Regions from separate parts of the Allobosea sp. 2RAB26 genome, predicted to be linked through region 1. Evidence: riboswitches for the same ligand, from Rfam matches in the RefSeq annotation. Region 1 holds a riboswitch; each other region holds the start of a gene.
The links. Region 1 has a riboswitch for cobalamin ahead of metE (5-methyltetrahydropteroyltriglutamate--homocysteine S-methyltransferase). Riboswitches for the same ligand answer to the same signal wherever they lie in the genome.
Positions count from the first base shown of each region.

Region 1 (9,991 bases):
ATGCCAATAGGCCTTGTTGGAGAGCCAGCGGTCGAGCGCGGCTTCGGTCAGCGAGCGACGCCAGCGGATCTGAAGCATCTTGCGCAGGTAGCTGCCACTCAGGAACAGGCTCACGCTGATGGCGATCAGCCCGAAGAACACCGCGATCTGGCGCAGTGTCGCATCGACATCGAGCTTCTGCAGCGCGTTGTAGAAATCCGCCGTCCAGGCGATCAGGCGGACAGAAACCTGGACCCCGGCCAAGCCGAGCCCGAGCACGAGCGCGAAATAGACCAATCCGGCCCGCCCGCCCGGCCCGCTGATGCAGAGCCGGGTCAACAGCGCGATCTGCGAGATGATCCTGGTCACGAAGAGGCCCTGGGCGAACTGCGTCGCGGCGAGGGCGGCTCCGGCGTGTCGAGCCTGAAGATCGCGTCGCCAATGCCCTTCAGGCTTTCCTGGTCATGGCAGGCACGGTCGGTCGGCAGCAGCACAGCCAGATCATCGATGCCGAGATCGCGGAGCTGATAGGGCGTGCCATGGCCGTATTCGAGATGGCCGCGCCCGATGATACCGATGACGAGCGGGTTGTCTTGTGCCTTTGCCAGATGATCGGCGATGCCGCAGGCGAAGGCGCGATCCCAGGTCTGCTGGGCTCGAATGAAGCGATCGAAGCGGTCCGGCTCCATGGCGCGTGGGCGATCTGGCCCGGCGAAACCGCTCATGATTCCGGCGAGATAGCGCCGGTACCCCTCCGTCGCGGGGGCAGCCGGCGTCACGCCATCGCGCTCTTCGATGGGAATCGCATCCCAACCGACCTGGCCGACACGCGTGACCAGCGGCCGATGGCAGTTGAGCGCGAGCATCGGCACGCGCTGCTGTCGGCAGAAATGGAAGAGCGGCAGGTAGAGCTCGGGATCGAAACCCCAGACCTGTGCCCATTCCGACCGCTCCAGGAAGGTCGCGGTGTCCATCTCGCCCTCGACCCAGGCGTCGAGCACCGGCTGGAGCCGACGTGGGAACATCTCGAAACCGACCGCCATCTGCGGCCGCAGCGTATGCAGGAACGCCGTGACATGGAGCTGCCAGCGATGGATCTCAGCGATGTCATGACTCTCGCCGAGCAGCACGACGCGCTTCTGCGCCATCGTCCGCATCAGATCGTACTGGGCAATGGCCTCGCCGGTCTCGGGCAAGAGCCAGGTCGCGCGCCGATGAGCCAGGGACACGGATCCGGCGGTGAGGGAGGGCTCAGCCATGGGGATTGCCGAGCGGAACGCCGTCGAAGGCCGCGGCCGGGCCGCGCAGCACGAGGCCGAACGGCTGGCCGTCGGAATCATGCGCTGCAAGCTCGACCTCCGAGCCGGCGACCTGCCGCAGCCAGCTTGCGACCGCACCAGCGCGCAAGTGAAGGTGGAAGTCGCCCTGCATGATGTTGACGAAGCCCATGGCCGGCTTCGGCTCTGGCAGCGCACCTCCCCAATGCTGGGCCAGGCCCGGTTTCGTGAAATCGATCGAGATCGGCACGCCATTGCGCAGGATCGCGGCGAAGGTCGCGGCACCGAGATCATCCTCGGGCACATCAGGCGATCCGCCGCCGGCAGCGCTCTCGCGCTCGACCGGCTCCAGGGCCTCACCGGCGCCGAATGGGGCAAGCGCCTTGTCGAAGAGCTCCAACCCGTCGAGCCCGATCAGGCTGAACAACACCTCGCCGGCGGCGTCCTGGCACTCGAGCCTGGGCAGCACCCGGTCGCGCATCTTGCTGGTGCGGTCCGCGACCAGCCGGGTCACGACCGCAAGATCGAGCGTGCTGTCGTGGAACTCGCCTGCGAGGCGCGCCCTGGTCCCGTCGATCGAGACGGTGCCGACCACGCCCATGCGCTCATGCGTCGCGCCGCCGGAGCGTGCGCTCAGCATGATGCGGCCCATGGCGGGCAGGCTTGCCAGGATTTCGGCCGAGGGTTGCTTCAGCAGTTCGCGGGGATGTGTGGTGCTTGTCATAAGGGGCTCCAAGGAAAGGATGCGACGCTCCGGGGTCTCGCTCGGAGCGTCGCGTGACCAACCGCGCTTGTCACAGCCGCGGCCCGTCAATCGGGTGGCGCTAGGTCCGCTGCGTCTCAGAACTCGACCGAGGCTGCGAGCTTGAAGGTGCGGCCAGCCGCGGTCTGCAGTTCGAGCGGGTTGGTCGCGGCGACTGCGGCCGAAGCCGGAACCTTGTCGAAATTATAGACGTTCGAGAAATAGCGGCGGTCGAAGATGTTCTGCACGCCGCCGCGGACGGTGATGTACGAGGTCGGCTTCCAGTTCAGGAAGGCATCGAACACGGTGTAGCCCGCCGGCTTGAAGATGGTCGGCGCGCTGGCGCGGGTGACGCCCGCCCCGAAGGTTCCGATGACCTCGGCCTCCAGCCCATATTCGGGCATCAGGTATTTCAGTCCGGCGACAGCAGTAAACGGGGTGATCGAGTTATACGGCGTGGTCAATGCGCCAGCATCGGCTTTTTGCGTGCCGTATTGGTAGCTCAACGCGACATTGGCGAGCCAGCGCTCGTGGAATTTCCACTCGGCCGATGCCTCGATACCGGAAATCTTGACGCTCGAGAGGTTGCGATAGGTCAGATCGGTCGAACCGAGGATCGGCGCGAAGTTCTGAATGAAGTCCTTGTAATCGGCGTGGAAGACGCCGACCGAGAACCAGCCATTGTCGAAGCGGCCGCGGATGCCGGCTTCGTAGGACGTGACGCTCTCGGGCTTGAGATCCGGGTTCGGGATCAGGTTCTGGGTGCCCATCGGCAGCGACGTATAGAGCTGCTGCGCGGTCGGCATCTTGAAGCCCTGGGCGTAGCGGGCATAGAGCGAATAGGTCTCGTCGAGCTTGAAGATCGTGCCGACCTGCGGGATCAGCTTATGCGAGTCGATCTCGCGCGGAGCCTTGCCCGGCACGATGACGTAGCCTGGCCCAATGCTCGGGTCGATCTTGTAATTGGCGTAACGGACGCCCGGCGTGATCGTCCAGCGACCGTTCAGCAATTCGATTTCGTCCTGCAGATAGAAATCGTAGCGCGTCGTCGTCGCGTTGGCGAAGTTGAAGCCGCCTGCAATCGTCGTGGTGGTGACGCCGGTCGACATGTTCCGGACGTCGTCGCGACGCTCATAATCGGTCTTGGTGACGTCGCCCTGGAACCCGTAGGTCAGCCTGTGGAAGCTCGAGCCGAGCGCGAAGCTCGACTTGGCCTGGATGTCGAGCTGGGAGAATTGTTCGGAATAGTCGAGGAAGCCGCGGGTGAAACGCTGCTGGTTGTTGGTCTGCGTCTGGTAGCGATTATTGGTGACCTCACGCTTCTGTGGCGAGAACGATGCCTGCCAGCGGATCGAGTCGAGGAAGCTCGTGCCGACATCCCATTGATGCTCGAAGGCGATGCGCTGGCGTGACTTCACTTCATCTCGGATATAGGGTCCGTTGCGGAGACCAGACGCCAAGACATTGTAGTCCCAGAGCTGATTTACCTTTGAGCTGTTGTTGAAATACTCTCCGGTCAGCTTGAACGTATGGTCTGTCGTCGGCGAGAAGACGATCTTGCCGAAGGCGTTCCAAACCGTGCTGTCGAGCGGGTTCAGCGTGTCGCAGCCGAGATAGCGCAGGCTCGGCACGGGGCAGCCCCAGCGGCCGCCATCGGCCCGGGCACGGCTGAGTTTGGCCTCCTCCGCCGTCTTCTGGCTCAGGCCGACAATGGCCTCGAGGGCAGGGGTGAGCCTGAAGGCCGCAATGCCGGTCTTGGTGAAGGAGCGGTCGAAACTGTCATACCCGGCATCGAGACGTACGGCATACGGCTTGTCCTTGCCTTTCAGCAGGTCCTGGGGATCGAGCGTACGATAGGCGACGATGCCGCCCAGAGCATCGGCGCCCCAGAGCACGGAGCCCGGGCCACGCACGATCTCGACGCTCTTCAGGAAGGGCATCTCGACAAAGTTGCGATTGCCATCAGTGATGCGCTCGATCACACGCGATCCATCGACCTGCATCTGGACGCGGTTGCCGCCGACCCCCCGGATCGTGAAGCCATCGAGGTTGCCGAACGGGTCGGTGCCGCTGGTGAGGCGGTTGACGCTGACGCCCGGCTGGTAGCGGACGAGGTCCTGCATGTCGCGCGTCATGCGCTCGTCGAGTTCCTGCCGTGAGATAACGTTCACGACGCCGGGAACATCGAGAACCTGCTTTTCACCGCGTGTCGCCGTGACCGTAATCTGGTCGAGCGTGAACGCCGGTGACGCACTGCCGCCATCTGCGATCGCTTGAGAGTAACAAATCGTGCTTTGAAGGATTGTAAAAAGGAAAGCGGCTGAAAAATATAGTTTTGATTTTTTCTTCATTGGAAGGCCCCAGTCCATTTGCGGGTGGATGTAGTCCGCTGGTACTAGGATTCGCAATTGTAAATTTGACACAGTGTTTTCTGATGTAATTTTGTAGCGTGAAGTACATTTGAAATCTATAATAGATATAGATTCTAATTATTCTACTTTAGCAATTGCGCGGGAACTGCTTGCCCCGCATCGCCTGCGCGCGACCACGGAACATCCCGCCGTCGGGAGCAGCGTCAGTCGGCGCAGATAGCGACATGGAGACATAAAGATGTCTTTATATTCCCATTGACTGCGGCGAGCATTTGGACCTAGGTTGGGGTGTCGTGGTTCTCCGGGTCTGTTTGCCCGGAGCTAAGAGGGAAGCCGGTGCGTCGAGGTCGCTATTGACCTGGGCAAGGCCGGCGCTGCCCCCGCAACTGTAAGCGGTGAGCCGCTGTCCAAGATGTGTCACTGAGGCCGGCAAGGTCTCGGGAAGGCCGGACAGCAGCGATGACCCGTGAGCCAGGAGACCTGCCTCGACGAACTGAACGTCCTCGGGCGGGGTGTCCCGGTGGAGCGCTTTGCGATTGCGCAGGCTCTTCGCCGGCGGAATCCTGGACGCGTCCGCTTTGGCCTTTGCTCCCAACTTCTGGGGTAAGCCTATGTCATCTTCACTTCCTGTCGCGACCCTTGGGACGCCGCGCATTGGTCCGCGCCGCGAACTCAAACTCGCTCTCGAAAGCTATTGGTCGGGCAAGTCGACCGAAAGGGACCTGCTCGACACCGCCGCCGCATTGCGCGCCGCCAACTGGGCCCGCCAGAAGGCACGCGGTGTCACCGTCATCCCGTCGAACGACTTTTCGTTCTACGATCAGGTGCTGGACACCAGCGTGATGGTCGGCGCGATTCCCGAGATCTATGGCTGGAAGGGTGGTCCGGTCGGGCTGGCGACCTATTTCGCCATGGCGCGAGGTGCGCAAAGCGAGACCGAGCCGCACACCTCCTGCGGCCATGCCCACCACGACCACGAGCATTCCCACGGCGCCCCGGCGCAGGAAATGACCAAGTGGTTCGACACCAACTACCACTACATGGTGCCGGAATTCGCGACCGGACAGCGCTTCGCACTGTCCTCGCTCAAGGCGGTCGACGAGTATCGTGAGGCCAAGTCACTCGGCTACGACACCCGCCCCGTTCTGCTTGGGCCGGTCACCTATCTGAAGCTCGGCAAGAGCAAGGACGCCAGCCTCGATCCGCTCTCGCTGCTCGGCGAGTTGCTGCCGGTCTATATCGATGTGCTGCGCCGCCTTTCCGCCAATGGTGCCGAATGGGTCCAGATCGACGAGCCTTGTCTGGTGCTCGATCTCGACGAGGCCGCCCGCGACGCCCTGCGCCGGACCTATGCCACCATCGCCCATGCCCTGCCGCAGCTGAAGATCATGCTGACGACCTATTTCGGTGGTCTCGGCGACAATCTCGACACGGCGGTCACGCTGCCTGTCGCAGGCCTTCATCTCGACCTCGTGCGCGCTCCCGCGCAGCTCGAGGAGGTGCTGACCAAGGCGCCGCGCGGGCTCGTGCTGTCGCTCGGCATGATCGATGGCCGCAACATCTGGCGGGCCAACCTGCCGGCGCTGCTCGACCGGCTCGAGCCGGTTGTCGCCAGGCGCGGCACCGACCATGTCCAGATCGCGCCCTCCTGCTCGCTGCTGCACACGCCGATCGATCTCGATCTCGAAACCGATCTCGATTCCGACCTGAAGAGCTGGCTCGCCTTCTCCGTGCAGAAGATGGGCGAACTCTCGGTGCTGGGCAAAGCCCTGGCGGGTGGCCGCGACAGCGTCGGGGATGCCCTGGACGCTTCGGCGGCCGCAGCGGCGGCCCGAAAGGCCTCGCCGAAAGTCCACGATGCCGCAGTGGCTGCGCGTGTCGCGGCGGTGACGCCCAGCATGACGGACCGCAAGAGCCCCTTCGCAGCCCGAGCGAAATTGCAGCGCGAACGCTTCAACCTGCCAGCCTTCCCGACGACAACGATCGGCTCCTTTCCGCAGACCGCCGAGGTCCGCAAGGCCCGCTCGGCTCATGCCAAGGGCCTGATCAGCGATGCCGACTATGAGCAATTCCTGCGTGAGGAGACGGAGCGCACGGTGCGCTGGCAGGAGGAGATTGGCCTCGACGTGCTCGTCCATGGCGAGTTCGAGCGCAACGACATGGTGCAGTATTTTGGCGAGCAGCTCGCCGGCTTCGCCTTCACCAAACATGGCTGGGTCCAGAGCTACGGCTCGCGCTGTGTGCGGCCGCCGATCCTGTTCGGCGACGTCTCGCGGCCGCAGCCGATGACGGTCGGCTGGTGGACCTATTCGCAGTCGCTGACGATGAGGCCGATGAAGGGCATGCTGACCGGGCCCGTTACGATCCTGAACTGGTCTTTCATCCGCGACGACATCCCGCGCAGTGCCTCCTGCCGCCAGATCGCGCTGGCGATCCGCGACGAGGTCATCGATTTGGAGAAGGCAGGTGCCGCGATGATCCAGATCGACGAGGCGGCGCTGCGCGAGGGGCTGCCGCTGCGCAAGAGCGAGTGGAAGGGCTATCTGGACTGGGCGGTGGGCAGCTTCAGGCTCTGTGCCTCGGGCGTCACCGACGCAACCCAGGTGCACACCCATATGTGCTACTCGGAGTTCAACGACATCATCGACGCGATCGCCGCGATGGACGCCGATGTGATCTCGATCGAGACCTCGCGGTCGAAGATGGAATTGCTCGACGCCTTCAAGACCTATCGCTACCCCAACGAGATCGGTCCCGGCGTCTATGACATCCACTCGCCGCGGGTGCCCGAGGTGGGCGAGATGACGAGCCTGATGAAGCTCGCTCGCCTCCAGCTCGCAGACGAACAGCTCTGGATCAACCCCGATTGCGGCCTGAAGACCCGCAAATGGGAGGAGGTCAGGCCTGCTCTCGTCAATATGGTTGAAGCCGCGCGGCACGTCCGGGCAGCCGCTCGCTGAGCGCCTGAGGCTCGTCGCGGCGGCGCAGGATGCCGCCGCGACGTCGCCGTCAAGCCGGCATCGCCTCTCGAAGCTTCTTGGCGGGGCGGGGATCTCTGCACGGGGGGACCGAGGGGACTGCGCATGCAGCTCCATGCCGTACTGTCTTGCGTGAGGTGCCCGACGCTCGTTTGCGCCTTGGCAATTGACGCGGCCAACAGCAGTGCTATCCAAACGTCAGGAGGGCAGCCCTTGTCCGCGTGGCGCCAGAGAGCAGAATCGAGCCGTTGGGTCGCGGTCGCCGTGGCCTATCTGCTCGTGCTCCAGATGGTCCTGACAGGGCTCGCGTCGGGTGCCAATGCTGCGAGCATCGCTCTCGATCGCACTCTGGCCATAACGTTTTGCTCGCCGGGGGCTTCTTCGCCGGGTGACACGACCGACCGCGGCACGGCGCAGCATGATCTGATGAGCGGCTGCGCGCTCGGTTGCTCTCATCCCGCCCACGCGGATGTGCCGTCAGCAATCGACTATCTGCCAGTTGTCTACCGGATCGTCGACCTGAACGCCTTCATCCGGCATCTCGACGCGCCTCACGGCTTTGTCGCCGGCCGATCGCCCGCCAATCCCCGCGCACCGCCGGTCTGAGACCTGAGCAAGCCGCCATGCGTTCGCGCATGTAGGGCCGCTCTGTTGCGCGACCTCGGCTTCAAGGCCGATTTGCCCGCCATCCCCAGCAGATGCGCACCAGATTCTGATCCGAGCATTCGGCGCGATGTCTGCCCGGCACGCAAATGAAGCGCGGGGGCTCGCGCCTGCGATGCCTCGGCTCACCATGCCAACGGTTCCTTTGCCGATCGCAATCTGACCGGGGCCGCATGTCGGGATCGCCATCACCGGCCGGCACTCACCGTCCGATGACCACACTCAACGGCATCGAGCGTCATGGGCTCTCACGAGCCCGTCGCAGAACCGCCCTCACAGACCAAGGATTACGCCATGAAGACCCATCTCCTTGCAGCGATGTTCGTCACTCTGGGAACAACCGGTGCGCTCGCTCATATTACCCTCGAAACGCAGCAGGCTCCGGTCGGCTCGACCTACAAGGCCGTGTTGCGCGTGCCCCATGGTTGCAAGGGCGCGGCAACAACGAAGGTCCGCGTCCGGATTCCCGAGGGCGTGATCGCGGTCAAGCCGATGCCCAAGCCCGGCTGGACACTGGAAACGGTGAAGGGCCCCTATGGCAAGGCTTTCGACTACTACGGCACACCGACTTCGGAAGGCGTGAAGGAAGTGGTCTGGAGCGGCGGCAGGCTGCTTGACGAGCACTATGACGAGTTCGTGCTGCGCGGTTATCTGACCTCCGACCTCAAGGCCGACACCGTCCTCTACGTACCGGTCGTCCAGGAGTGCGAGGGCGGCACAGTCGAACGCTGGATCGAGATCCCGACTGAGGGCAAGAGCGCGGACGACTACAAGTATCCGGCTCCCGGTCTGAAGCTCACCCCGAAAAAGTAAACCGCGCAAGTGGCCGGGCTTCGCGCCCGGCTGCTGGGAGTTGCCATGCGCTGGCCCCTTCGCCTCGCCTTCGTCCTGACCTGCGCCTTGGCTGTCGCCACGGCAATAACCGGACGCGCCTTCGCTCATGCCGCGCTGATCGCCGCCTCGCCGGCGGACGGCGCGGTCGTGACCAACGCCCCTGCGGTGTTGACACTGAGCTTCAGTGAACCGGTGTCGCCGCTCATCCTGAAGCTGATCGGACCAGACAGCGCGTCCCGCACACTCGATCGGTTCGTGCTGAAGGACAGGACGCTGATGATCGAAGCGCCCGCCGAACTGTCAGCCGGAACGCATGTTCTGAGCTGGCGCGTCATTTCCGAGGATGGGCACCCGGTTGGTGGGGCGGTGGTCTTCTCAGTCGGTGCGCCCAGCGGCCAGTCGCCAACTCCTGAGACACGGACTGATCCTGCTGTGCGGGCTACCCTATGGCTGGGAAAGGTAGGGCTCTATCTGGGCTTGCTCATGGGGCTCGGCGGGGCAGCCTTTGCGACCTGGGTTGGTCCCTTGCCTCGCGATGCCCGGCGACCGCTCGGATTGTTCATCCTGCTCGGATCTGCCGCCTTGCCGCTGGCACTCGCCGCGCAAGGGCTCGATATCCTGGATCGCTCGCTCGGCAGCCTGGGCGAAGCGGACGTCTGGAGCGCCGCGGCCGCCAGCAGCTTTGGCCGCACGGCGCTGGCTGCAGCCGTCGCATTTCTGCTCGGAATGGCCTCCCTGGCGGTACGCGGCCGCATGGGGCCGGTCTTCGCTGGAGCAGCCCTCCTGACTGTAGGGGTGGCGCTCGCCGCGAGTGGCCATGCCAGCGCGGCCAGCCCGCAGTGGTTGATGCGGAGTGCAGTCTTTGTTCACGCCGTCAGCGTCTCCGCCTGGGCAGGAGCCTTGGTGCCTCTGTTCTTCGCTCTGCGGGAGCCCGACGCAATTGCCGTGCTGCGCCAGTTCTCGCGTTGGATACCTGTCGTTGTTGGCTTGACCCTGCTCAGCGGTGGCATCCTGGCGGTGGTTCAGCTCGAACAGCCAGGCACACTGATCTCGACCGGCTATGGCTGGGTTCTGCTGATCAAGCTCGCCTGGGTTGCAATCCTGCTGGGCCTGGCCGCCATCAACCGCTACCGCCTCACGCCCCAT
Region 1 covers NZ_JBFRGS010000011.1:50,071-60,061, reverse strand. The annotation lists gene AB4118_RS21230 (ABC transporter ATP-binding protein/permease) at 1-348, opposite strand, end outside; gene AB4118_RS21225 (ChaN family lipoprotein) at 345-1,238, opposite strand; gene AB4118_RS21220 (hypothetical protein) at 1,231-1,980, opposite strand; gene AB4118_RS21215 (TonB-dependent hemoglobin/transferrin/lactoferrin family receptor) at 2,097-4,349, opposite strand; cobalamin riboswitch at 4,648-4,872, shown strand; gene metE (5-methyltetrahydropteroyltriglutamate--homocysteine S-methyltransferase) at 4,982-7,330, shown strand; gene AB4118_RS21205 (hypothetical protein) at 7,562-7,954, shown strand; gene AB4118_RS21200 (YcnI family copper-binding membrane protein) at 8,306-8,824, shown strand; gene AB4118_RS21195 (copper resistance CopC/CopD family protein) at 8,870-9,991, shown strand, end outside.

Region 2 (9,991 bases), on a different contig from region 1:
CCGAGAGTCCGAGCGGCCGAACGGCAGCCCCGCGATCAGGGCAAGATGGGAGGCGCGCAACGCGAAGAGCCCGACCCGCCTCGGCGCGGAGCGAGCCACCGGCGCACCGGTCGGCGCTATCGAGCAGGCCTCGGTCAGCGCGCTAATCTGGTCGTGGTCGAGATCACGCAGGCGATGGATCCTGTCAGGCTCGGCCCGCCGGTATGCCGCAAAGCCCTGCAACAGCCCTGCCGTCACGGCGCCTGCATCACCGGATGCGACCGGGCCAAACCAGCCGCCTTGCGGCAGGCCGATCACGACGGAACCCTGGTCAATCGCAACCACGCGCAGATCGCCGGCAAAGCCATCGAGTGCGAGCTCGCCGCCGCCATCGACGATGACGCTGGTCTTGGGCGGCAACCCTGAGATGGCGCGCCCCTGACGTTCCAGGGATGCGGCCAGAATGGCGGCATCGATCAGGTCGCTCGGATCCTGCCCGGCGAGCGGTGAGGTGAGCACCAGGCGCTGCGGCCCGGGCCCGCCGGCTTCGTCGACGAGCCGCTCCGCGAGCAAGGCCTCGACAAGGGCGGGATGGGCCTCCTGCCGCACACCCCTGATCTGGAGATTGCCGCGGCTGGAAATCTCGACGAGGCCATTGCCCGTCTCTTCGGCTAGATCCGCCACGCGTCGCAATTGTGCGGGCTGCATCTGCCCGCCCGGCGGGTGCAGCCGCACGAGCCAGCCGTCCCCGGTTTCCATCGGCCGGAGCGTGCTCGGGCACCAGCCGCGCCGGAGCGCTTCTTGCGTCGGTGCGGTCATTCCGCAGCGTCCTTGCTGGCGAGGAAGGCGGCCACGGAATTGCGCCGGCTCTGCCAGAGGCCGCGCCGCTCGGCTTCCGTCAGCCGCGCGCGGATCGAGGCGGCCGCGGGCGCATTGGCCTGTTCCAGCGCGCTCCAGATGGCCGGATCCGCGCAATAGGCCTGGAATACGGCGTCGAATAGTCCGTCCGAGACCGCGTCGGTGCTGGCCGCATAGACGAAGAGTGTGTCGACGGTCTCGGCAAGTTCGGCCGCACCGCGCCAGCCATGGGCAAGCTGGCCCGCAATCCAGCGCGGGTGGCAGAGCCGGCCATGGACGATGCGCGCAATGTCCTCGGCCAGGGTCCGCGTTTTCGGCGCTTCCGGGTTGGAGCTGTCGAGACTGTAGAGTGCGGCCTCGCTGCCGAGCGCCTGCGCTGCCGCGGCAAAACCGCCGATCACATCGGCCGCGCTGGTCGCTTCGAGAATGTCGCGCCCCGCCGTGTCGCTGACGTGAACGAAGGCGCTTGCCGAGGCGACGCGACGCGCGAAGCCGGGATCGGCGCTGGCGAGACCCTCCGTACCACCGAAGGCATGATCGCTGGCTGCGAGATAGGCGGCGCCAAGCTCGCCGCGGCTCTCCCATTGCCCGTCGAGCGCACGGTCGGCCATGGCGGCACCGAAGCGGCCGGGTGCCGGGCCGAAGATGCGTGCGGCGTCTTCGCCGCGCCGGCGTGCTGCAGCAGGCTCGTTCCATTCATCGGCTTCGTCCAGCACTGTTACGGCGCGCGCAGCGGCGTCGAGCAGCGCGATCTGACCCGGGAATGTGTCGCGAAAGGCGCCGGAGATACGGATGGTGACGTCGATGCGCGGCTGATCGAGCTTGGCCTGCGGAATGACGGAAAATCCGGTCACTCGCGTCGAGGCGTGATCCCAGAGCGGCGCGACGCCCATCAGGGCAAGCGCATGTGCGATGTCCTCGCCGCCGGAGCGCAGTGTGGGCGAGGCCCAGAGATCCATTACGATCCGGCGTGGATAATCGCCGTGGTCCTGGAGATGGCGTGCGATCAGCGACGCGGCGGCGCGCATGCCGAGGCGCGCGGCGGCCCGGGTCGGGATCGCGCGCGGATCGAGCGTCGAGAGGTTGCGGCCGGTCGGCAGCACATCGCTTTGCCCGCGATGCGGCGAGCCGGCAGGGCCGGGCGGAACGAACCGCCCAGCCAGAGCGCGCAGCAGGTTGTCGCGCTCGTTGCGGGATGACGCGGGATCATGCGCAGCCCGCCCGAAGACATGCAGCCCATCCCGGAAGGGCAGTTCGGCGATGTCGCAGAGATGCGCGTCGAGCTGGCTCAGTGCGCTCGCCATGTCGAGATCGGGCGTGACACCGCAGGCTTCCGCCAGCCCGCTTGCTTCGGCTCGCCCGCGGATTTCACGGGCGACGATCTCGGCGCGGCGCGGATCGAGGACCTGCGCTTGCGAAAACTCCTCGACGAGATCACGCAGCAGCGCCACTTCGCCGGCTGCATCCGCCTGCACCAGTTCGGGTGGGAGATGGCCGAGCGTCACGGCCGAAAGCCGGCGCTTGGCAGGGGCCGCCTCACCGGGGTCATCGACGACATAGGGGTAGATCACCGGCAGGCCGCCAACCGCAAGCCGCGGCCAGCAGCTCGCTGAAAGAGCCACCGCCTTGCCGGGCAGCCACTCGGTTGTGCCATGCGTACCGAGATGGATCAGTGCGTCGGCATCGGCAATCCGCCGGAGGCCGAGATAGAAGGCGAGATAGGCATGGCCCGGCGGCGCATCGGGATCGTGATAGCGCAGCTTTCGGTCGGGCGTTGTGTCGCGAGCGGGCTGCAGGGCGATGGTGAGACGGCCATTGCGGATCACACGGAAACGGAAGGCCGAGCCATCGCAGGCACGATCCGCCTCGGGTTCGCCATGGGCCGAGATGAGTGCCGCGCCTGCCGCGCCGGGAATGGCGCCGAGCCAGGCGCGATAATCGGCGAGCGGGACTGCAAACTCTGCTGGCCCTTCAGTCAGCGCCTGCATCATACGCGTGTCGTCACTATGAGCCAGCTGACCGTCCCGGCTCTCCCTTGGCTCGTCCGGGAAGATACTCTGCGCGGAGGGGCCGACATCGTATCCGGTCTGCGCCAGCAGTTCGCAAATGGCCCCGACGCTGGCTGGGGTATCGAGCCCGACTGCGAAGCCGGCCCGTCCTCCGCGCGCCGGGTAGTCGGACATGACCAGGGCGAGGTTGCGCTCGGCAGCCGGCTTGCCGGCCAGCGCGATCCAGCCTGAGGCGAGATCGGCAAGGGCGGCGACACCATCGCGATCAGGAACCAACCGGCGGCTCGTCAGGCCGGTCCGGCCGTCCGTCATCTCGGCCTTGAAGGCGACGGGCAGCGCCCCCAACCGTCCGTCGAATTCCGGCAGCGCCACCTGCATGGCGAGGTCGGCCCCGGAAAGCCCGCGCGGTGAGGCCTCCCAGGCGTCGCGCGGGCTGCCGACCGGCACGGCCTGCAGGATCGGGCAATCGGCGGTGTCCAGCACGAAATCGGCGCTGTTGCGGGCCGAGAACGCGGTGGTGGTGATGATGGCGGCGGGCTTGCGCGCGGCGATCAGGGCCGCAAGCTCGCCGGTGACCGCCGGGTCCTTCAAGCTCGTAAGGGCCAGGATCAACGGGGCATGGCCGCGCGCACCCAGCGCCTCTGCGATCGCCTCCGCCATGGCGGTGTCTCCGGCGGCGACGCTGGAGCGATAGACCAGGATCGGGACCAGCGCGTTCGCGACGGGGCGCTGTGAGAGCGCCTCACGCCATGCGAGCGGAGCACCGCCCGCACCAAGGGCGAAGAGCGCGGGCAAGGGGGTGGGCGCGAGGTCCGAAGCATCGCCTTCGCGGCGAAGGAACGCATCCACCCGTCCAAGCAGCCGGCGCATATTCTCCGCACCGCCGCCGGCGCGGAAATAGGCGAGAAGCTCCGCGGCGAAACGCAGTTCGACGGTGCCGTACTCGGCCAGCCGCTCATCAGGCCGGTCGTCGCCGGGCAGCACGACGAGCGGTATCCCGCCCCGTCGGCAGATTTCCGCCAGCTGCTCAATGCCGTAACGCCAGTAGTCCAGCCCGCCGAGACAGCGGATCAGCACGAAGCGCGAATGCGCCACCGTCTTCTCGACGAGAAAATCGACGGAGAGCGGGTGTTTCAGCCGGCGTAGCGAGGCGAGCCTGACAGCGAGCTCGCTTGCGCCGGCCGCGGCCGTCAGCGCCGAAAGGTCGCTGTCGGCGAAGGAGAGCACCAGCACATCCCCCGGCGGCAGGGCGAGATCGACGGCGTCTTCGCCGTCGTCAAGCCTGATCTCGCTTGAGGGGAGGAGGTGCATGGTTCAGCCCGCGAGGGCGGCCTCCACGGACTTGCGATCAAAGCCCTTCAGGCCAATCACCACGAGGCGACCATCCTTGGCTTCGCCGGCCGCCCAGGCGCGGTCGTAATGATGGCTGACCCGACGCCCGACACCCTGGACGACGAGCCGCATCGGCTTACCGGGAATCGCCGAAAAACCCTTCAGGCGCAGCACGCCCTCGGCCTCCGCGGCCCTGGCAACGCGGGCCGCCAGCTCCTCGGGCGAGGTCGCCGCGGCGAGAGCGAAATCGAGGCTTTCGAAATCGTCGTGGTCGTGGTCCTCTGCGCTCTCATGGTGCGAGGGGCGTCCAGCTAGATCGGCCTCGGCAGCCGCGTTGAGGCCGATAATCAGGGCGGGCTCGACCTTGCCATGGGCCGTCTCGACGATCTTGATCGCCTTCGGCAGATGCGCGGCGATCTCGGCCTTGACGCGTTCGCGGCCGGCCGCATCGACGAGGTCGCTCTTGTTGAGCAGGATCAGGTCGGCGCAGAGGATCTGGTCCTCGAACACTTCTTCGAGCGGGTTGTCGTGCCCGACCGCGGCATCCTGCGCCGCCTGCGCAGCGAGAGCGTCGGGATCATCCGCGAACTGGCCATCCGCCACGGCCGGACCATCGACCACGGCGATGACACCATCGACCGTGACACGTGACCGAATGGCCGGCCAATTGAACGCGTTGACCAGCGGCTTCGGCAGGGCAAGCCCCGAGGTCTCGATCAGGATGTGTTCCGGCGGGTTCGGCCGGTCGAGCAGCTTTTCCAGCGCCGGCACGAAGTCGTCGGCGACGGTGCAGCAGATGCAGCCATTCGGCAGCTCGACGATGTCCTCCGCGGTGCAGCCGGAAATGCCGCAGCCGGCGATGAAGGAACCGTCGAAGCCGAGATCGCCGAACTCATTGACCAGCACGGCGATGCGCTTGCCCCCTGCATTCTCCAGCAGGTGCCGCACCAGTGTGGTCTTTCCGGCCCCGAGGAAGCCGGTGATGATCGTGCAGGGGATCTTGCCCAGCGAGCGGGCTTGGGGAGCGTTCATGATCTCATCCTTGTTGGCGCGCCGGGAGAGGCGGTACGCGCGCGACCACGCCCTTGCGGAACGAAGCGGGTCTTTCTTTCCAGGGAACGATACCGTTTGCGCTGGCTGCAAAGCTTGCAGCTGCGTCAACGATTTCGGCGATATGGGTGTCTGCGTCGAGATCGCCGATCAGATAGGTCCATTTGCCGTCGGCCGCCAAGGCGACGGTGCAGGGGCGATTGCAGACCGCGAGGCAGTCGACGGGTTCGACCGGAAGCGTCCCGCCGTCGCGCGCGATGCGTTCGCGCAGCGCCTCGGCAAAACCCAGTCCGGGCTGGTCGTAACCCTCCGGCAGGTCCGCCCGCGCGCGCCGGCAGGCGACGCAGACGAAAATGGTGACATCGCCTTCGGGCATAGGCCGGTTCCTTGGCTTCCGGCGCGATCCCGGGGGATCGCGCTCAGCGTCAGGCCTTGGCCGGGGCTGCGGCACGGCGCGTCGCCCAGGGCCAGAGCACGCCGACGGCAAAGCCGGTGGCGAGCCAGAGGGCAGCCTGGAGCGCGAGCGAGAGCGCGGCGAAATGCGCTGCGATTTCGGCAGGGACCTTGCTCTCCGGGGCGGCGGGATGTGGTGCGCCGATCAGATGCGGGACGAGCATGGCAAGCACGGCAAGTGCCCGCAGCCAGCTCGCCTCCGCCCGCAGGAAGACCCAGAGGCCGCCGGCGGTGACGAGCGCGGTGGCGATCCACCAGGTCTGGCGGTGGAGCAGTTCGGCTGACGCGCTGCCGGGCAATTCCGGTGCGAGCCCGGTCGCCGGCACGAGGCCGAAGGCCAGGAAGCCGCAAGCCGCCCAGATCAGTGCGGTCCGCTCAGTGATGGCATCGCCCGCTGCGATCATGCCGCCGAGCAGCAGGGCGGCAAAGCCGATCGCGGTCGCAATGGTGACGATGGTGGTGAAGGCCGTACGCTGCAAGCCGTCCTGTGGCTTCCACTCGGCGTGGTCGGCTGCGTCGGCGCCGCCATGGGCAAGGACGATCCTGGCATCGCCGGTGAAGCTGGCGTGCTGAAGCTCGACTGCGCGCAGTGCCGTCTCAAAGGTTTCCGCCTTGAGGATCAGCGGCGTGGTGGTGACATGCTGGAGTGCTGCTACCAGGAGCCCAGCAAGAAGCCCGGCCAGAAGACTGACCGTGAGAACACGATTGACCATGTTGCCTTTCCCTCAGTGGCAGGGAAAGGCGAGGGTGTGGCGCGTGTCGTGGGCTGCGTTGTGAACGCTGGTCGAATGGGCGAAGCCGACGGTGAAGATCAGGGCTGCGCCGAGTGCCAGGGCAGCTGCGACAGCCTTGACGCGCTCGGAAGCGCTGGCCTGGGTGGTGATCGAAGCCGTATTCGTCGTCATCTCGGTCTCCTTGGCCACCCCGCCGGCAGCCCGCTGGATTGCATCACTCGCTGACGGCAGGTCTCCTGGCTCGCGGGTCCGGATCTCTCGCCGCCTTCCCGGGACAATCCCAGTGGCCGATGGCGCGAAACTCGCCGCTTACAGTTGCGGGGGCAGCCGCGGTATCGCACCGCGTTCCCTTTTCACCTCCTTGCAGAGGCACCGTCGGCGATGATCATTAGCCATCTGCACGGTGCTGTGCAATGCAGCGATCGTGATTGCGAGCGCAGTGAAGCGATGTGATCTCTTGTCGCCTGTCCCGGCTTGCTTCGCTTCGCTCGCCAGGTCCGTTCCTTAGGCTGATCTTCCCTGGGCTGAGAGTTTGGCAGTGGCAGCGATCCTTTCCCCTCTCACCCTCGTTCTGGGCGGCGCCCGCTCCGGCAAGAGCCGCCATGCCGAGGCCCTGATCGAGATGGTGCCAGCGCCCTGGACCTATCTCGCCACGGCCCAGGCCTATGACGATGAGATGCGCGCCCGGATTGCCGAGCACCGCGCCCGCCGGTCGAAGGAGTGGATGACCATCGATGCTCCGCTGGACCTGGCGCAGGCGATCCGCGCGGTTCCCGCGGGGCAACCTGTCCTGGTGGACTGCCTGACGCTCTGGCTGACCAACGTGATACTGGCAGAGCAGGATGTGGCGGCTGCAAGCCGGGAACTGGTCGAGGCCTGCGTCGCGGCACGAGGCCCGGTGGTCCTGGTTTCCAACGAGGTTGGGCTCGGTATCGTGCCTGAGAATGCGCTCGCCCGGCGGTTCCGCGACGAGGCGGGGCGGCTGCACCAGATGCTTGCGGCGCGGGCCGACCGGGTGATCTTCATGGTCGCCGGTCTGCCGATGCAGGTGAAATGAGCAGGAGGTTCCGATGACGATCGATGCTGACGAGGCCGCCCGCCACAAGGCCAAGATGGAAAAGCGCAAGGCAGTGCAGGATGCCGAGGTTGCCGCCAAGACGATCGAAAAGGGACTCCTGATCGTCAATACGGGGCCAGGCAAGGGCAAGTCGACCGCCGCCTTCGGATTGATCCTGCGGGCTCTCGGCCATGACTGGCGCGTCGGGGTGGTGCAGTTCATCAAGGGCGCCTGGGCGACAGGGGAACGCAAGGCGCTCGACGCCTTCGGTGATCGCATCGTCTGGCACACGATGGGCGAAGGCTTCACCTGGGAAACGCAGGACAAGGCCCGCGACATCGCTGCCGCCGGGCGCGCCTTCGCCAAGGCCAAGGCGTTGATGGACGATCCGGAGATACGCCTGCTCGTGCTCGACGAACTCAATATCGCGCTGCGCTACGACTATCTGCCGCTGGCGGAGGTGGTCGAGACATTGGCGAGCCGGCGCCCTGATCTGCACATCGTCGTCACCGGCCGCAATGCCAAGCCCGAGTTGATCGCCGTCGCAGACCTCGTCACCGAGATGACGCTGGTCAAGCATCACTTCGCGGCGGGCGTGAAGGCACAGGCCGGGATCGAGTTCTGAGGCTGAGCCATCGACCCGAAACGTGAGTTGCGGCTTTCGGGAAAGTCGAAGCAAACACAGAAGGTGAGATCGTCGTTCCAGATGCGATGCCCGGTCCGATGAACTAGAGGGCGAGCGCGGTAGCGGCCCCCGCAACGGCGAGCCCCCACAGCAGCAGACATGCCCTCCGATAGAGAGCGAGCGCCCGCCGGATATCCGCCGCTTCCGCTTCGGCCCGGCCGTCCCCCATCCAGCCGTCGTCGACCCTGACCTCGCCATAGACGCGCGGGCCCGCCAGACGGAGGCCTAGCGCACCTGCCATCGCGGCTTCCGGCCAACCGGCATTGGGCGAACGATGATGGCGGGCATCGCGTCGGACAGCTCGCCACGCATTGGCGGGGTCTGACGTTTTGTCGAGTGCGGCGGCTGCGGTCAGCAGCAGCGCGGTGAGGCGAGAGGCGGGAAGGTTGACGAGGTCGTCGAGACGCGCCGCCGCCCAGCCGAAGGCGAGGTGGCGCGGTGTCTTGTGGCCGATCATCGAATCGGCGGTATTGATCGCCTTGTAGAGCGCGCCGCCCGGCAGGCCGCCGACGCCGAGCCAGAAAGCCGGAGCGACGATCCCGTCCGAGAAATTCTCGGCAAGGCTTTCGATTGCGGCGCGGGAAACTCCGGCTTCGTCGAGGGTTTCGGGGTTGCGGCCGACAATCATCGAAACGGCCATGCGTCCGCCTTTGAGCCCGTCCCGCTCCAGTCCTTCGGCGACCCGTGCGACATGCTCGTGCAGGCTGCGCTGTGCGATGAGGCTGGAGGCGACGAGCGCGAGGGGCAGCCAGCCAAGCGGGCCGAGGCCGCGGCAGAGCAGGGTGAGCCCCCATGAGATGGCAAATGTGGCGGCAAGCAGCAGCGCGAGGGCGAGGCCGCCGGCCGCCTTGCGCACGATGAAGGGGGCGCTCTCGCGATTGAGCATCCGGTCGAGCCGGGAGATCAGCGCACCGATCCAGGTGACGGGATGGCCGATCAGCGCATACAAGCCCTGGGGGTAGCCGAATCCCGCCTCGTTGATCAGGGCGGCGGCGAGGAGCGGCAGGGAATCGGACAGGCTCATGCGGGGCGGGAATGGCTGAGGCGGCAGGCAAGGTCTGGCATGGCGGCGATCTGGCACAGGCGAAGGCGCTGTTCCCGGAGGCGCCCGAGCCATGGATCGATCTTTCGACCGGGATCAATCCCATCCCCTATCCGGTTCCTGAGCTGCCGTTAAGCCTCTGGCAGCGCCTGCCGGGAGTGCGGGACGAGGCGGCATTGCTCGCTGCGGCACGCGAGACGTACCGGGTGCCCGAGACGGCCGGCATCGTCGCGGCGCCCGGCACTCAGATCCTGATCGAACTGCTGCCGTGTCTTGCGAACACCGGGCCAGTCGCCGTGATCGGCCCGACCTATGCCGAACATGCGGTGGCCTGGCGCAAGGCAGGGATGGACGTGCGGGAGAGCGCAATGCCCGCGGAGGCGGGCGATGCGGGCGTGGTCGTGCTGGTCAACCCGAACAATCCCGATGGGCGGGTGATTGAGCGCGCGCAACTCACGGCGGTTGCGCGTGACCTGGCCGGACGAGGCGGGTTGCTCGTCATCGACGAGGCCTTCATCGATTTCATGCCCGAGGCGAGCCTGATCCCCGAGCTGCCCCCGGCGACGCTGATCCTGCGCTCCTTTGGCAAGACCTACGGGCTCGCCGGCTTGCGTCTGGGTTTCGCGATCGGCGAGGCGCGCCTGACGGAGGCCTTGCGTGCCGCGCTCGGTCCCTGGGCCGTCGCGGGGCCGGCGCTTCATATCGGGGCGCAGGCGCTCAGTGACACGGACTGGCTCGCGGCGGCCGCCGGTGCCCGGGCCAGCGATGCCGCCCGCCTCGATGCCTTGCTGG
Region 2 covers NZ_JBFRGS010000006.1:378,656-388,646, reverse strand. The annotation lists gene cobG (precorrin-3B synthase) at 1-798, opposite strand, end outside; gene cobN (cobaltochelatase subunit CobN) at 795-4,157, opposite strand; gene cobW (cobalamin biosynthesis protein CobW) at 4,161-5,210, opposite strand; gene AB4118_RS14325 (DUF1636 family protein) at 5,215-5,604, opposite strand; gene AB4118_RS14320 (CbtA family protein) at 5,654-6,394, opposite strand; gene AB4118_RS14315 (CbtB domain-containing protein) at 6,407-6,586, opposite strand; cobalamin riboswitch at 6,625-6,807, opposite strand; gene cobU (bifunctional adenosylcobinamide kinase/adenosylcobinamide-phosphate guanylyltransferase) at 6,948-7,472, shown strand; gene cobO (cob(I)yrinic acid a,c-diamide adenosyltransferase) at 7,486-8,097, shown strand; gene cbiB (adenosylcobinamide-phosphate synthase CbiB) at 8,201-9,181, opposite strand; gene cobD (threonine-phosphate decarboxylase CobD) at 9,193-9,991, shown strand, end outside.
Region 2: it holds a riboswitch for cobalamin, as region 1 does, so the genes downstream of both, AB4118_RS14315 (CbtB domain-containing protein) here and metE (5-methyltetrahydropteroyltriglutamate--homocysteine S-methyltransferase) in region 1, are expected to answer to the same signal.

Region 3 (9,991 bases), on a different contig from region 1:
ATATCGGCCCGACCGTTCTCGGCATCCTCGGCCTTTCTCCGGCACGGACGATGCTGGGCCGCAATCTGGCGCAGCCGGCGATGGAGCAGGAGACCCGTTCGTTCGAGACCGGCACCGGCGGGTTCCGTCAGCGCCTCGAACGCGTCGACCGCAAGGGATCGCGCATCATCCTCTCCGGCGCACGAGGCTGACCCCGGGGCGGAAGCGCTTACCGCGCCTGTCCGAAGGGCATCGACGCGACATGTCCGACACCTTCGAAATGCTGGGCCGTCGTGCCAGCCATACGAGCCACCGGCACATGTGGGTGGGTAGAGTTGACGCTCCGTCTCGCCTTCCTTCGGCACCGGAGCGACCAGGAGCTTGAAGCCGAGAGCGCCAGGCTGAGGGATGCTCTGCCTCCTCAGCTCGCATGGCCATAGGCATCAGCGGTGTCATCCGCGCCAGCGCCTTCCACCCCGGCATCATCTGCCCGCCGCTCGTCATGAGCTGAGATCCAGGCGGAAAGCCCGGGCAGGGCGTCGCCGGACAGCGCGAGTTGGCGCAATGTCGCCCGCAGCGCGTGTCGGGCAAAACGATCCCGTGGGGCTGGAATGGTGGAGGGGGCGGCTCCAGCGGCAATGGCGGCCAGCACCCTCTGTTTCAACCTGACCAGTGCGGCGTCGCCATAGCGTTCCAGAAGGTCCTGGAACTGCCCGTGGGCGTTCGCATCGAAGGGCGTCGGCAAGCCCATTGCGTCCTTGATCGGATGCGCCGGCACGAGATGCGCGCAGGGCACCAGCCCCTCCGGTACCGGCTCCGTGGCGGCATGGGTCCGTCCGGAGCGCATCAGTTTGGGCAGGACATGGGTATGCGGCCCCTCGGGACTCCTGCCGTCTGCCGGGGGGATTGGCTGGTAGACTTCGCAACGGCCGAAGCGCGTGATGAAGACGCGATGCGGCCCGGCTGCGACGATGGCGGCCATGGCGGTGTTGCCGGCCTCGAATAGCGGGCGACCGCATTCGACGCGCAAGGCCTCGATCAGCACGGGAGTGTTGGTTCGGATGCAGATATCGACTTGCAGGGTATCGAGGCCCATGTCGAAGAGAATGCCCTCACGATCCTGCTCGCGCAGGGCGTCGCCATCGGGACCGATCTCGGTCAGGACGGTGCGCCGGTTCATTGCGCAGGCTGCGTCGGGCAGACAGAGCGCGATGCGGTGGTTCCAGCCCTGGCCGGTCGCGGATTCCGATGCAAAGGGCGTGACATCCGTCAGATCGCCGAAGCCGATGCCGCCGCGTGCAGTCGTCGCCGCAAGGACGTGAGTCTTATCAGTGAACTGAACGGGTTCGTTCGAATCGCGCATGAACTCCGCAATGGCGCCAAAGGTGCCGAGATTCCATTGCGAGGCTGGATCGGCGAGATGGGCGCGCAGGAGCGCACGGATGTCGTCACGGGCTGTCATGTCGAGATTGTTCCGATGTGAGGCGCCGCCAGGGCAACAGATAGGGCATGCCTGCTTCCAGGCCGCGGGCCGCCGCAATGCCGAAGACGTCAGCAAGATTGGCGTCGCTGAGGACGGTTTCGGGCGACCCGTCGGCAATGAGCCTGCCGCGGTCGAGCAGGATCAGGCGATCGCAGAAGCGCGCCGCCAGTGTCAGGTCATGCAGAATGACCGCCACCCCGGTTCCGCCGGCGGCGGTCCGGCGCAGAAGCTCCATGACCTCGAGTTGATGCAGCGGGTCGAGCGCCGCCAGAGGTTCGTCGGCAAGCAGGATCGACGCCTCGACGGCTAGCGCGCGCGCCAGCAGCACGCGCATGCGTTCCCCGCCCGAGAGGGTCTCGACTGTCCTGTCGGCAAAGGCGGTAGCGTCGGCTGCTGCCATGGCCCGCATGATCGCGGCGCGATCCGCCTCGTTCTCTCCGGCAAAGGGCTGGCGATGCGGCAACCGCCCAAGCCCGACGAGCGCTGCCGCGCGCATCGACCAGTGCACCGCGCCGCCCTGCGCAAGGAAGGCGATGCGCCGCGCCAACTCCTTGCGCCCGAGCGTCCGAACGGTCACCCCGTCATAGTGCACCTCGCCGGAATCAGGTGTGACGAGGTCGGCGAGCACACGCAGCAAGGTCGTCTTGCCGGCGCCGTTGGGGCCGATCAGCCCGACCATTTCACCTGCCGAAAGCGCGATATCGATGTCGCGCAGGATCGGCTTCCCGCCGAGCGTGAGCGAAATTCCCGAGGCTTCGATCTTCATCAGACCTCCCGCCGCAGGCGATGGATCAGGTGGAACAGGAAGGGGGCTCCGATCAGCGCCGTCACCACACCGAGCTTCAGCTCGGGACGGATCGGGGTGAGGCGCAGCGCGGTATCGGCGAGGAGTGTCAGGATCGCTCCACCGAAGCCGCTGACGAGCAGCAGCCGGCCCGGTCGGTTCCCGACCAGCGGGCGCAGCAGATGCGGCACGACAAGACCAACGAAACCAATCGCACCGGTGACTGCGACCGCACTGCCGACGGCGAGTGCAGCTCCGCCGATCAGCCGGGCACGCAGCCAGGCCAGGTCGAAGCCAAGGCTCTTTGCGGTGTCCTCGCCCAGGGTGAGTGCGTCGAGGGCAGGCGCGGTCGACAGCAGCAACAGCCAGCCGAGGATCATCGGCGGCAGCACGAGCCAGACATGGAGCAGGCTGCGGTCCGCGAGCGAGCCCATCAGCCAGAAGACAATTTCCAACGCTGCGTAAGGATTTGGCGCGAGGTTGAGCGCAAGCGCCGTCATCGCACCCGCGAAGCTGTTGATCGCGACACCGGCGAGGATCAGCGTCATCGTTCCGGCGCCGCGCCCCAGGAAGGCATAGAGCAGAAGCGTCGCCATTGCGGCGCCGGCCATGCCGCCCAAGGGGAGGGCGAGCGCCATCGTCGCCGACAAGCCGCTGTAGAAGACCACGACCGCGCCGAAGGCGGCGGCGCTTGAAATTCCGAGGATTCCGGGTTCGGCAAGCGGATTGCGCAGCAGGCCCTGCATGGCGGCGCCGGCAAGCCCGAGACTGAAACCGACGAGCGCGCCCAGCAGCGCGCGCGGCAAGCGCAGCTCGACAAGGACGAGCGCCGGCAGGGTCTTCCGTCCGGCGAGGGCGTCGGCGAGGGCCGCCTTGATGTCGAGTGGGGCATAACCCACCGCCATGGAAACGAGCATCATGGCCAGCATCAACAGGGCCAGCATGACAATGAGCCGCCCCAGCTTTGGCGCCCTGTCCCGTATCCTGCCCTGAACCGCGATTGTCATGAGCGCGATCCTTGCTTGCGGGAAGCGGCCAGCAGCTCAATGGCATCGAGCACGGCCGGTCCGGCGCAGGTCCAGAGTTTCGAGGGGAGGGCGACAAGCCTGAGCCGCGCGCCGAGCTTCGCCAGCAGCGGATGGCCGAGGATCTCGTGGGCGAGCGAGGGAGGGCCGTCCGGCGTGGTGTTGAGGATCAGCATGTCGGCCTGGCCGAGCGCGACCGTCTCCAGTGCGATCTGGCCATAGCTGTCGATGCCGAGCTCGGCGGCGAGATTGGTCAGACCGGCGCGGGTCAGGATTTCGTCTACGAGGGAGCCGCGCCCGACCGTGAAACCGTTCGGCCGCAGGACGAGCGCCCTGGGATGGCCGGCGATCGGGTTTGCGGTGAGTGCCTCGAGGCGTTGGTCTATCGCGGCGATCAGGGCCTTGCCCCGTTCCTCCTCGCCGAGCAAGGCCGCCATCTCGGCGATCTGCGTGCGCATTTCGGCGAGACTGCGCGGCACGCCGAACTCGCGGACGGGTACGCCCGCCTTCTTCAGCAGCGCGACGGTGCTGCGCGTCGTGTAGGCGCCAGCGATGATCAGGTCCGGCTTGTAGCTCAGCACCTCTTCCACAAGGCCGTGATTGGCCGGGATGGTCCTGGCAACCTCGGACATGTTGGCGTTGCGCGGGTCCTGGGAGAGCCAGGTGACCGAGGCGATGCGGTCGCGCTCGGCGAGCCGCAGCACCAGTTCGTCGGTGCACATGTTCAGCGAGACGATGCGGGAAGGCCTTGCCGGCGTTTCGGCGGCAATCGGGCCGCCGAACCCGAGCAAGAGGCCAAGCGCCAGCGCAGGGCCGGTGATCGCGTGGGTTGCCCGGCGCTTCACAGGGTTACCTTCAGCCCGCCATAGGCACCGAGACCCGGCACCAGGAAGCCGACGGGGTTCTCGTAGCGCTTGTCCAGCAGGTTATCGATGCGGCCGAAGACACTGAGCGTATCGGTTGCCTTGTACTCGGCGGCGAGATTGACGATGGCAGCTCGCGGCGCCCGCATGCGCGATATCGAGAAGTCTCGGTTTCCGTCGACGCGCTCACCCACATAGATCAGCGTCGCCGAAAGGGTGAGCTTGTCAACCGGCGTCCAGCTTGCCGTTACGCTGGCCTTGTGACGGGGACGGCGCAGCAGCTCCTGCCGGGCGATGTCGTCCTTGGCGATGGTGAAGGTGTAGTCCGCCCGCACCTTGAACTGGGGCGAGAGTTCGAGCGCGGCAAAGGCCTCGACGCCCTTGGTCGTGGCCTTGCCGATATTGGCATAGGAGTTCCGTGCTGCGTTGGTGACGATCAGGTTCTCGATGTCGTTGTGGAAATAAGTGGCGCCGAACCGGACCTTGTCTGCGAGCAAGGGCTGCTCGAAGCCGAGATCCCAGCCGCGGCTTTCCTCCGGCTTCAGGTCCGGATTGCCGAAGAAGTTGAAGGCCGGGCGAGAATCGCTGAAGCGCTCGCTCAGGGTCGGCGCCTTGAAACCTGTGCCGTAGCTCGCCTTCAGCTTGGTCTCGGTTCCCGGCACGATATAGGCCGGCGCGATGCGGTAGGTCGTGTGGCCGCCGAAGGTCTCGTCATCGTCGTAGCGGATGTTCGAGACCATGAAGAGCCTGTCGCTGAAATTCGACTGCAGTTCGGCAAAGGCGCCAGTATTGCCATTGGATGCCGTGAGGGCGCGGGTTTCCAGCCGCTCGCGCTCATATTGCAGGCCCATCACCAGGGTCTGGCCCTTCATCAGCTCCAGGTCGCCGCGCCAGTCGACCTTGGTGCGTTCGCCGAGATTCTCCGTCGGCAGGCCGAGGATACCAATGGCATTGGGAATGCGGTTGGAACGGTCCTGGTTGCTGTAGGACAGTCCGAAGCGATTGACGAAGCGCCCGCCGAGCGGATCCCAGACGACCTCTCCGCGCGTGAAGGCCTGCTTATAGTCCTGGCTGCTGCGGAAGCCGCTGGGCGTGCTGGGAAAACCGGAATCGCCGGTGAAGAGCAGGTAGCCGTCGGTGTAGCGGCCGACCCAGTTCAGCGACAGCGTATCGGACAGCGCGACGCCCAACCGGGCCGAATAGGTCCAGTTGTCGTAGGAGTTTGGATTGATGCGGCGCCCGGGTGGAACGAGACCGGCAGGTGTCACCGGGGTCGAATCCGATTTGAAATGGGCGATGCTGAGGGCGTAGTTGAAGCGGTCGTCGCCGCCGCTCAGACTGACCGCCTGGTTGAAGGTGCCGTATGAGCCGGCCTCGGCGCGGGCCGTCAGCTTTGGCGGACCGTCACCGCGCTTGGTCGTGATCGAGATGACACCGCCCAGTGCATTGGCGCCGTAGAGGCCGCTTTGCGGACCGCGCAGCACTTCGATGCGCTCGATGTCGTCGGTCAGCACCGAGCCGAAATCGAAGGAGCGGTTCGGCGTCGACGGGTCGTTGGCCTCGATGCCGTCGATCAGGACCTTGACGTGGTTGGAGTTGGTGCCGCGCATGAAGACCGAGGTCTGCCCGCCCGGGCCGCCGATCTGCACGATATTGAGGCCGGGAACGGCGGCCAGGGCCTGCGGCAGGGTTCGGCGCTGCTCGCGCTGGATATCGCCGGCGGTGATGACGGTCACGGAATTGGCGATCTCGCGGGCTGGCGTGGGCCGCGTCGTCGCGCTGACGACGATCTCGTCGAGGGAAATCGCTTCCGGAGCGGACTGGGCCGAGCTCCGGCCGGCGGGCAGGGAGCTGGCAGAGACGAGAAGCGGCAGGACTATGAGCAGCCGGCCGCGCCGGGCGGTCGGGGAAAGGCGGATCACTGGTGAAACCTCGGGCGTTGACGTCAGTGGCACGTCACCGCGAACGCGAGGCCCCGCCCGCTGCCCTTGGCCAGCGTGCAGTTCAACAAGCGATCGAAACACCCCGTCCGAACGTGTTCGCGTGTGACCACGGCTGACGGCAGGTCTCCTGGCTCGCGGGTCGGTGCCTTGACGCCGCCTTCCCAGGTCCGAGGGCCCAGTGGCGTGTGGCGAAAGGCTCGCCGCTTACAGTTGCGGGGGCAGCCACGGCATTGAATGGCGAACCATCCGCACCGCATTCCCTTTTGATCCCCTAAGGGAACCGTCGCCGGCGAGGTAAGGCCGGAACGGCAGCGGCGTCAATGATCGTTGAGGTTGGTGTCCCCAGGTGAGCGCAGGTCGTCATCCCTGAGGATGCGCCAGCTCGGCCCCTCGAGATCGCTGAACTGGCCGGTGCGCATGCACCAGAAGAAGGCTGCCAGCCCCAGCAGTCCGAGACCGAGCGCCAGCGGGAACAGGATCACCAGGATGTTCATGCGCTTGCTCCCGTATTCTGGCCGGGCAGGCCGCGCCCGGCGCGCAGGGCGTTCAGCGTGACCACCAGCGACGAGCCCGACATCGCGACGGCAGCAACCAGCGGCGTCGCGAACCCCGCGACGGCAATCGGCACCGCGACGGCATTGTACAACACCGCGAACCAGAGGTTTTCCAGCATGAGGTTGCGGGCGCTGCGGGCGATGCGCAGGCTGTCGGCGACCGGCATCAGGCTGTCGCCGATGAAGACGATGTCGGCCGATGCCTGCGCCAGGTCGGTCGCGCTGATCGGAGAGATCGAGACATGGGCCTTGGCAAGGGCCGGGGCGTCGTTCAACCCATCCCCGATCATCAGCACCTTGCGCCCCTTGGCGCTGAGCCGGTCGAGGGCCTTGAGCTTCTCGTCGGGGCGCAGGCCGGATTCGGCCTCCGTGATGCCGAGGGCCAACGCGACAGGCGCAACAGCTTCGCTCCGGTCGCCGGAGAGGATACGGATCTCGAGGCCAAGCTCGCGCAACGCGGCAATGCAGTCGCGCGCCTCCGGCCGTATCTGCTGGTCAACCGCGAAGACGGCGCATTCATTGCCATGGCGCCACGCGATCAGGGAGGCAGCCGGATGGCGGGCGGCGACGATTGCGGCTTCGGCCCCGACCCCGCAATAGCCGACACTGCCGAGGCGGGTTTCGATCCCGCCGACGATCGCGCTCAAGCCTGCGCCATGATTTTCGCTGACATCGCTCGCAGGTGCGGGATTGCCGGCGGCACGGGCGATGGCGCGGGCGAGAGGGTGGCGGCTCGCGGCAGCCAATCGGCCGGCGGCCTGCAAGGTTGCGGCATCGATCTCGTCGCCATTGACCAGATCGGGGTCAGGCAAGGTGAGTGTGCCGGTCTTGTCGAAGACTGCGACATCAGCCTCGGCGAGGCGTTCCAGCGCATCACCCTGTTTCAACATGACCTTGCGCTTGAACAGGGCTGAGGCGGCAACGACCTGCACGGCTGGAATCGCGAGCCCGAGCGCGCAGGGGCAGGTGATGATCAAAACGGTGATGGCGATGATCAGGGCTTCGGGCCAGGGCAGACCGAAGGCGATCCAGCCCAAGAGAGTCGCGAGCGCAGTGGCGTGGACAAGAGGGGCGTAGAGCCTGGCCGCCCGGTCGGAGAGCTTGACATAGCGCGACCGGCTTTCGACCGCGCGCGCCATCAGCGCATCGATCTCATCGAGCAGCGTGCCGCTGGCGGCAGCCGCGACCTTTACCGTCAAGGCTCCGGAGAGGTTGAGGGTACCGGCATAGACCTGTGCGCCGGGCGCGACGGCGTGCGGCAGGGTTTCGCCCGTGACCAGACTCTGGTCGATTTCGGAATGGCCGGTCTCGATGACGCCATCGACGCTGATGCGCTCGCCGGGCTGGATCAGGACACGGTCGCCCGTGGCGATCGCCGCGATCGGCATCACCACCGCCTCGCCATTCGGCATCAGCCGGGTCGCTGTTTCCGCCTTCAGCGCGGCGAGATTGCCGGCGAGGTCGCGCGTGCGGCGGCGCATCAGCTGGTCGAGATAGCGCCCGATCAGCAGGAAGAAGATCAGCATCACCGCGCCGTCGAAATAAGCATGCTCGGCGTGGTTCCAGGTCACCACCACCGACATGCCGAGCGCGAGCACGATGCCAAGCGTGATCGGCACGTCCATGTTGACGGCGCCGGCGCGCAGTGCCCGGAGAGCGCTCTCGAAGAAGGGGCGGCCGGCATAGGCGGCGGTCGGCAAGGCAATCAGGGCCGAGAGCCAGTGAAAGAAGTCGCGCGTGACCGGATTGATGTCACTGCTATTGCCCGACCAGACCGAGACGGAGAGCAGCATGATATTCATCGAGGCGAAGCCGGCGACGCCGAGATAGCGCAACAGCCGCCTTTCCTCGCTTGTGTCGTCATCCCGCCCGGAGGCCGGCAGGAAGGGGTATGCCTTGAAGCCGAGCCGGGAGAGGCGCTCGATCACGGCCTCGGGGCGCAGCGCGCCTTCCGTCCACTCGACCGTGACGCGCGTCAGCGCGAGATTGACGCGGGCGCTGAGGATACCGGCCTCGCGGGCGAGGCCGTTCTCTATCGCGTGCATGCAGCCGGCGCAGCGGATGTTCTCCACCGCGAGTTCCATGCCCGCGACCCCACTCTCACGATGGCGGACGAAGACCGAGAGATCCTGCTGCGCGGCCATGCGGTCAGTCCTTCAGCATGATGCGGCTGCGTGAGGAGAAGACCGCTTCGCCACCGTTCGTTGCCTCGACCACCAGGGTCCAGGCGCCGGCATGCAGGCCAGGCACCTTGGCGCTGTACTGGCCCGGCGCTGTTTCGGTCAGCGTCACGTCGCGGTCCTGCTGCCGCGTCGCCGGGTGCTGCAGCTTCGCCTCGACCGCGAGTCCGGTCACTGCTGCGCCCGTCTTGTCCTTCAGTGCGAGCGAAACAACCGCATCGGCGCCGGCGCGCGCGACCTCGCTCTGGGCCAGCCAGCCGCGCGCGGCCTGCGCCTGCATGCGCGCGATCTCGCTGTTGAAGCGCTGGCTGGTCTCATAGGCGCTCTTCACATCGGCGCCGGGCATGGTCCGGATGGCCGAGACCATCATCACGCCATTGACGCCCGCGACGACGATGAAGAATCCTATCATGCAGAAGAGCACGGCGCGCCCGCTCAGTTCGAAGGGGCGACGCCGGTCTGGCGCCGGCGGGGCTGGAAAATCGATCGGCATGATGAAGCCTCCGCAACAGGTCATGATGCGTTCTCTAGGGAGCGATGAAATGATCCCCGGCGGTCACGACCTCGCCGGCGAACAGATCGGACGCGGTGAAGGTGATCGGCTGGGATTTGTCGAGAGGAATGCCGGCCGGCACCGTGACCAGCGCGCGGATTTCGCGCGAGGAATCGGGATCGACCGTGATGATCGGGCGAAGATCGGCCGTCGCCTGAGTTCCGACGGTCTCGACCCGGATGCCGGGTACGCCGGCGACGGTGAGCGCAAAGGGGCGGGAGTCCGGTCGCTTGTTCAGCAGGCGCACGGTGTAGGCATTACGGATCGAACCGTCGCTGAGCGTGACGAAGAGCGGAGTGCGTTCGTGCAGCACCGAGATGCCCGCGGTGCTGCGGGTCGCGAGCTGGTAGATCATCGCTCCGCCGACGAGCCCGATCAGCGCGGCGTAGATCAGCGTGCGCGCGCGGATCAGGCGATAAACCGGCTTCTGGCCGGCGATCCGCCGCTTGACGTTGTCGTCGGTGTCATAGGCGATCAATCCCAGCGGGCGGTTGATCTTGAGCATGACCGTATCGCAGGCATCGATGCACAAGCCGCACTGGATGCAGTCCATCTGCGAGCCGTCGCGGATGTCTATGCCCGTCGGGCAGACTGCGACGCACTGGAAGCAGTCGATGCAATCGCCGG
Region 3 covers NZ_JBFRGS010000005.1:198,516-208,506, forward strand. The annotation lists gene AB4118_RS11330 (alkaline phosphatase family protein) at 1-191, shown strand, start outside; gene AB4118_RS11335 (DUF6925 family protein) at 401-1,441, opposite strand; gene AB4118_RS11340 (ABC transporter ATP-binding protein) at 1,428-2,228, opposite strand; gene AB4118_RS11345 (FecCD family ABC transporter permease) at 2,228-3,253, opposite strand; gene AB4118_RS11350 (ABC transporter substrate-binding protein) at 3,250-4,116, opposite strand; gene AB4118_RS11355 (TonB-dependent receptor plug domain-containing protein) at 4,113-6,056, opposite strand; cobalamin riboswitch at 6,178-6,377, opposite strand; gene ccoS (cbb3-type cytochrome oxidase assembly protein CcoS) at 6,395-6,571, opposite strand; gene AB4118_RS11365 (heavy metal translocating P-type ATPase) at 6,568-8,775, opposite strand; gene AB4118_RS11370 (FixH family protein) at 8,780-9,304, opposite strand; gene ccoG (cytochrome c oxidase accessory protein CcoG) at 9,339-9,991, opposite strand, start outside.
Region 3: it holds a riboswitch for cobalamin, as region 1 does, so the genes downstream of both, AB4118_RS11355 (TonB-dependent receptor plug domain-containing protein) here and metE (5-methyltetrahydropteroyltriglutamate--homocysteine S-methyltransferase) in region 1, are expected to answer to the same signal.